DNA from 2 places in the Streptomyces chlorus genome. Region 2 is predicted to be linked to the other one. Evidence: riboswitches for the same ligand, from Rfam matches in the RefSeq annotation. Region 2 holds a riboswitch; the other holds the start of a gene.
What was found. A riboswitch is a leader RNA that binds a small molecule or an ion and turns the genes downstream of it on or off. The one in region 2 is predicted to bind glycine.
Positions count from the first base shown of each region.

Region 1: linked by a shared signal. The riboswitch ahead of gcvP (aminomethyl-transferring glycine dehydrogenase) and the one ahead of gcvT (glycine cleavage system aminomethyltransferase GcvT) in region 2 are both predicted to bind glycine.

Region 1 is NZ_JBHSOA010000102.1:16,457-19,861, forward strand. Features, by position in the region: gene gcvP (aminomethyl-transferring glycine dehydrogenase) at 1-2,176, opposite strand, end outside; glycine riboswitch at 2,348-2,444, opposite strand; gene ACFPZI_RS32925 (PRC-barrel domain-containing protein) at 2,556-2,942, shown strand; gene ACFPZI_RS32930 (DNA polymerase IV) at 3,026-3,405, opposite strand, start outside.
Region 2 is NZ_JBHSOA010000018.1:30,877-34,281, reverse strand. Features, by position in the region: gene ACFPZI_RS09970 (enhanced serine sensitivity protein SseB) at 1-455, opposite strand, end outside; gene ACFPZI_RS09965 (AAA family ATPase) at 571-1,239, opposite strand; glycine riboswitch at 1,474-1,573, shown strand; glycine riboswitch at 1,574-1,696, shown strand; gene gcvT (glycine cleavage system aminomethyltransferase GcvT) at 1,732-2,871, shown strand; gene gcvH (glycine cleavage system protein GcvH) at 3,253-3,405, shown strand, end outside.

The sequences.
Region 1 (3,405 bases), on a different contig from region 2:
CGACCGGGCCGACGCCGGGACCGCCGCCGCCGTGCGGGATGCAGAAGGTCTTGTGCAGGTTCAGGTGCGAGACGTCCCCGCCGAAGTGTCCGGGCTTGGCCAGCCCGACCAGCGCGTTGAGGTTCGCGCCGTCCACGTACACCTGGCCGCCGGCCTCGTGCACGGCCGCGCAGATGGCCGCGACGTGCTCCTCGAACACACCGTGCGTGGAGGGGTACGTGATCATCAGCACCGACAGCTCGTCGCGGTACCGTTCGATCTTCGCGCGCAGGTCGTCGATGTCGACCTCGCCGTCCTCTGCGGTCTTCACGACGACGACCTTCATGCCGGCCATGACGGCGCTGGCGGCGTTGGTGCCGTGCGCGGAGGACGGGATGAGGCAGACGGTGCGCTGCTCGTCACCGTTGGCCCGGTGGTAGCCGCGTACGGCGAGCAGCCCTGCCAGTTCGCCCTGGGAGCCCGCGTTGGGCTGGAGGCTCACCTTGTCGTAGCCGGTGACCTCCGCGAGCCGGTCCTCCAGCTCGTGGATGAGCGTGAGGTAGCCCTGGGCCTGCCCGGCCGGCGCGAAGGGGTGCAGCTGCCCGAACTCGGGCCAGGTGATGGGCTCCATCTCCGCGGTCGCGTTGAGCTTCATGGTGCAGGAGCCCAGCGGGATCATGCCGCGGTCCAGCGCGTAGTCGCGGTCGGCGAGCCTGCGCAGGTAGCGCAGCATCGCGGTCTCGGAGCGGTGCTGGTGGAAGACGGGGTGCGTCAGGTACTCGTCGGTGCGCAGCAGGGCGTCCGGGAGAGTGTTCCCCGCGACCGCGTCCAGGGACTCGACGTCACCTTCGACACCGAAGGCGCTCCACACGGCGGCGAGCCGGTCCCGTGTGGTGGTCTCGTCGCAGGCGATCGAGACGAGGTCGGCGTCGGCGAGGTACAGGTTGACGCCGTTGTCACGGGCGGCGGCGACGACCTCGGCGGCCCGCCCCGGGACCCGCACGGTCAGCGTGTCGAAGTACGCGTCGTGGACGATCTCCACGCCACCGGCCCGGAGCCCCTCGGCGAGGACGGTCGCGTAGCGGTGCGTGCGCCACGCGATGGTCCTCAGCCCCTCGGGGCCGTGGTACACGGCGTACATGCCCGCCATGACGGCGAGCAGCACCTGGGCGGTACAGATGTTGCTGGTGGCCTTCTCACGGCGGATGTGCTGCTCGCGGGTCTGGAGCGCGAGCCGGTAGGCCTTGTGCCCGTCCGCGTCGACGGAGACACCGACGAGCCGTCCGGGCAGGCTGCGCGCCATCTTCTCCTGCACGGCCATGTATCCGGCGTGCGGTCCGCCGAAGCCCATCGGCACGCCGAAGCGCTGCGTCGTGCCGACCGCGATGTCCGCGCCGAGTTCACCGGGAGACGTCAGCAGCGTGAGGGCGAGCAGATCGGCGGCGACGGTGACGAGCGCGCCCAGTTCGTGCGCCTGGTCGATCACCGGCTTGATATCGCGTACGGCACCGGAGGCGCCCGGGTACTGGATCAGCACGCCGTTGATCTCACGCTCGGCGACCTCGGCGGGGATACCCTCGCTCAGGTCGGCGACGACGATCTCGACACCCGCCGGCTCGGCGCGCGTCTGGATGACGGCGATGGTCTGCGGCAGCGCGTCCGCGTCGACCAGGAACAGGCCCTTCTTGTTCTTGCCCATGCGGCGCGACAGCGCCATCGCCTCGGCGGCCGCGGTGCCCTCGTCGAGCAGGGAGGCTCCGGAGGTCGGCAGGCCGGTGAGCTCGGCGACCATGGTCTGGAAGTTCAGCAGCGCCTCGAGCCGCCCCTGCGAGATCTCGGGCTGGTACGGCGTGTAGGCCGTGTACCAGGCGGGGTTCTCCATGACGTTCCGCAGGATGACGGGCGGCGTGAAGGTCCCGTAGTACCCCAGCCCGATCATGGAGCCGAGCACCTCGTTGCGGTCGGCCAGTGACCGCAGTTCGGCCAGCACCTCGGGCTCGGTCCGGGCACCCGGCAGGTCCAGCGCGTCGGCGTTCTTGATCACGTCCGGGACCGCGGCGGCCGTCAGCTCGTCGAGCGAGCCGTAGCCGACCTGCGCCAGCATCTTGGCGCGGGCCTCGTGGTCGGGGCCGATATGACGCTGTTCGAAGGGCGTTCCCTGTTCGAGCTCGGAGAGGGCAATGCGATGGGCGGTCATGTGCGGAGGCCTCCTGGTCCGACGACCTTCGAGGGGCACCATGGCGGGTGCCCGGACGGCCTCCCCCTCTGTCATCTCAACCTGAGAGCTTCACCGGCCGCCCGGGGCGGCCGGCTTTCACCGTCGGTGAGAGCGGGAGCCGTCGACACCCGCCCTGCTTTCCAGAGTGACCTCGTCCATGCGGTACGTGGGCCTGAGAGATTCCGGGGAGGATTTGCTCCTTCGGCGCCCTCCGATGATGCAGGGAGGGCTCTCCCGCACGGGGTCAGCAGCCGCTGCCAGGGTACCAGCGAGGGCAAGACCCGGACTTTCGAGTGGCCGCTCCGCCGATTGTGCCGTTTTGTAGTGCTGACGAATCCTTGCGACCTGTGGAGGGCCCGTGCAGACCGACATCGATCCGCGCAACCTGATCGGCCGCAAGGCGTTCGACCGCAATGGCAACCGGATCGGCACGATAGACGAGGTCTATCTCGACGACGCCACCGGCGTGCCGGAGTGGGCGGCGATACGCACCGGCCTGTTCAGCAGGGACGCCTTCGTCCCCCTGGAACCGAGCGAACTGATCGACGGCGGCCTCCACATCCCCTTCGAACGCGCTCTGATCAAGGACGCCCCCGACTTCGGTGTGGGCCGCCATCTCTCCCCGGAGCAGGAGCTCCAGCTCTACCACCACTACGGCCTGGACACGGCCGCCCCTCCCCCTCCCCCTCCCCCGCTCCCGGACCACGACTTCGGCAGGCTCGCCGGCAGGGACGACTCTGCCTGACGACGACCCATGGCGCATCCGAGCCACCGACCCGGCACCCGCCCGTCCAGGGCCTGCCTCCGGACTCACACAGGGCAGCACCCTCACCCGCCCAAGGCCCCCGGGTCCGTAACATCGGCCACCGCCCCCGCACCAGCCCTTGAAACCTGACTGCCCCGGGTATCCCGGGTATCCCGGGTGTCCCGGCCGTCCTGGGCGCCCCGGGCGTCGCCGTCGGCCCTGCCGTCCTGGGTGCCCTCATCGCCCTGACCGTCACTGTCCTGACCGTCGCCGTCCTGGCTGTCCTCGCCGCTCGGGCCGTCCGCGCTCTTCCCGCTGTCCCCAGGTCTTCGCTCCACCAACGGCAGCGGATCCGCGGGGTGCAGGGCCGGGTCGTCGGTCCGGAAGGTCCTCACCCGCCCCGGCGCCGATCCTGGCGTCTCGAACCGCACGGTGACCCGCCCGAGGCCGCTGCCCTGGACCC
Region 2 (3,405 bases):
CTCGCGGGGCCGTCCAGCGGTCCGCGTCCGGCGCGGCACAGGGCGGCGACGGCGGGCGGCGGCAGCGGGATGCCGACCACTCCCCCGGGGTTCACGGCGATCCCGGCCTGCGGTGGCAGACCGCGTGCGAACTCCACCGCGGGCGCGACGGTGAACGACATGTGGGAGCCGACGACCTGGCGGAACTGTTCCTCGGAACTGAAGACCGGGACGTACGCCTGGCCTTCGATCTCCATCGTGGGCAGGTCCAGCGGGCCGCTGTCCGGTCCGCCGCCGCCCGGCAGCGGTATCCACACATAACTCCGGCCCAGTACCTCGATGATCCGGCCGTCGGCCGAGGGGACGCCGAGGGAGGCGGAGAGCACCTCCTCCAGCTCGTTGCCGGGCCATCCGCCGTGCGGATGGGGGTGAGTCTGTGCCGGGAAGTCCGCGGAGAAGCCCGCCGGGAAGTCCATCTGCCTACCGCCTGCCTGGAACCACTGCTGTGGCTGAAAGGCTAACCGCTGCCGCGCCCGGCGGTCGGCCCTTACGGCCGCCTGTCCGCACACCGGCCGGCCGCCTGTGCGGCCGTCAGTCCGTGAAGTCGATGCGGTGCAGTGCGTTCGCCGCGTCGCGGTCGGCCAGGACGGCCGAGCCGCAGCCCGCGGGCAGGTCACCGCGCGTCACGGACGTCAGCAGCCGGTCGATGGCGGTGCGGTGGCGCCGGAAGGCGTACCGGGAGACCCCGCGGCCGCGCTCACGCTGGCCGTCCAGGGCCTGCTCCGGAGGGACGTCGAGCAGCAGCAGATGCAGGTCCGCGCCCCGGCGGCGGGCCTCGCGGGCCAGCCAGCGGCGCACCCAGGCCTGCGTGCCGCAGTCGTGGACGACGACTCCCTCGCCGGTGCGCAGGGCGCGCCGCAGTCCGGCGTAGTGGGCGAGGCGGACCAGGGGCCGGTACACCGCGTACGGCAGGAGGCGCGGCATGCCGCGGTCCCACCGGTCGCGGGTGTCCTGCGAGTCGATCAGGGTGCCGCGCGCCGCGCGCCGCATGAGGGTGGACTTGCCGCTGCCGGGCAGTCCGGTGACCACGACGAGGTCGCGGGGGCCGAAGATCAGGGCGTGCGGGCTGCGGCCGGCGCGCTCGCGCAGGTCGCGGACGACAGGCGCGGGCAGGGTGCCGCATGCCTCCCGGGCCGAGGGGGCCTGCTGCTCGGACAGCGTGACGCCCGTGGTGGTGGCGTACGCCCTGGCCTTGTTCACCGTGAGTCCTCCCCTGGGGGCTGTCCGGCCCTGTGCCCAGGCACCGAACACCTCCCCGCCGAGTGTAAAGAGACGGTAACGCCGGGTGTCTCTGGTTTCCGTCCCTTTCCCGATACAGGCCTGTCACAGCCGTCCGTGAACACCCGAATACCCTGTGCTTCTCCCGGAAGGGTCCCCCTGCCGCGGCCCCGCGATGCGTGCAATGATGAGCGCGCCAACTGCATACCGGCCGTTTGAATCCGCGCGGGAGAGTCCCCGGCACCGTTGCCGTCGGGGCGCCGAAGGAGCAAGTCCCTCCCTTGAATCTCTCAGGCACCGTTACCGCGTGGGCGAGGCACATCTGAAAAGCGGGCCCCGCGCGAGTCGCCGGTGGCTCCACCCAAGGTGCAAGCCGTGGTCGTCCCCTGCGCGGGCGGTCATGGCGAACCTCTCAGGTTCCGATGACAGATGGGGAGGAAAGACCTCGCCTGTCCTGCCCTGGGAGACCGACCGATGAGCAGTACCGAACTCCGCCGGACCGCGCTCGACGCCCTGCATCGTTCACTCGGTGCCACGATGACCGATTTCGCCGGCTGGGACATGCCCCTGCGCTACGGCTCCGAACGCGACGAGCACAACGCCGTGCGGACGAGGGCCGGTCTCTTCGATCTCTCCCACATGGGCGAGATCACCGTCACCGGCCCGCAGGCGTCCCGGTTCCTCGATCACGCGCTGGTCGGCACCATCGGGACCGTCAAGCCCGGCCGTGCCCGCTACACCATGATCTGCCGCGAGGACGGCGGCATCCTGGACGACCTGATCGTCTACCGGCTCGACGACACCGAGGCCGGGTCCCCTCGCTACCTGGTCGTCGCGAACGCCTCCAACGCCCAGGTGGTGCTGGACGCGCTCGTGGAGCGGTCGGCCGGTTTCGACGCCGAGGTCCGTGACGACCGCGACGCGTACGCGCTGCTCGCGGTGCAGGGCCCCGAGTCCGCCGGCATCCTGCAGTCCCTGACCGACGCCGACACCGACGTCGAGGGCATGAAGTACTACACCGGGCAGCCCGGCACGGTCGCGGGCCTCCCCGCCCTCATCGCCCGTACCGGCTACACCGGCGAGGACGGCTTCGAGCTGTTCGTGAAGCCGGAGCACGCGGTGGAGCTGTGGCAGGCGCTGACCAAGGCGGGCGAGGGCGTCGGGTTGGTCCCGTGCGGGCTGTCCTGCCGGGACACGCTGCGTCTGGAGGCCGGCATGCCGCTGTACGGCAATGAACTGAGCACCTCCATGACGCCGTTCGACGCCGGGTTCGGCCGGGTGGTGAAGTTCGAGAAGGAGGGCGACTTCGTGGGCCGCGCCGCCCTGGCCGAGGCCGCCGCCCGCGCCGAGCGGACCCCGCCCCGCGCCCTGGTCGGCCTGGTCGCCGAGGGCCGCCGGGTCCCGCGCGCCGGGTACGCGGTGGTCGCCGGGGGCGAGGTGATCGGCGAGGTCACCTCCGGTGCGCCCTCCCCGACGCTGGGCCGGCCGATCGCGATGGCGTACGTCGACGGGGCGTACGCGGTGCCGGGCACGGCGGGCGTGGGCGTGGACATCCGCGGCAGCCACGAGCCGTACGAGGTCGTGGCGCTGCCGTTCTACAAGCGGCAGAAGTAACCGTCGCAGAGGGCCCCGGGACGGCTGATGCTGTGGGCGCATCCGGCGGGCCCGGGGCATGAGCCCGCCGACCGTGACACTTTCCGGGAATGTGTCACGGTTCGCAGCCGGAGTACCAGTGCCGTCGGTACGGGCTCGCGAGGCCCGGAACGCCGGGCCGAATCGACCAACAGCATCACGGCCTTCCGGGCCCTCCCACGTCGTCGTAGGTCGTCGTAGGTCGGCGCGTAGGTCCTCGTACGTCGCCGTAGGGGCTCGCAGATCCCCGCAGGTCCTCGCACGGGTGAGCCGGGCAGGTCGTGCCCGCTCACGCGTACGTCCCGTACTTCCCGTAGTTTCCGAGTCATCAGCAAGTCCACCGTGTACAGGAGAATCCAGGTCATGAGCAACCCCCAGCAGCTGCGTTACAGCAAGGAGCACGAGTGGCTGTCGGCCGCCGAGGACGGTGTGTCGACCATCGGCATCACCGAGCACGCGGCCAACGCACTCGGCGATGTCGTGTTCGTCCAGCTCCCCGAGGTCGGTGACACCGTG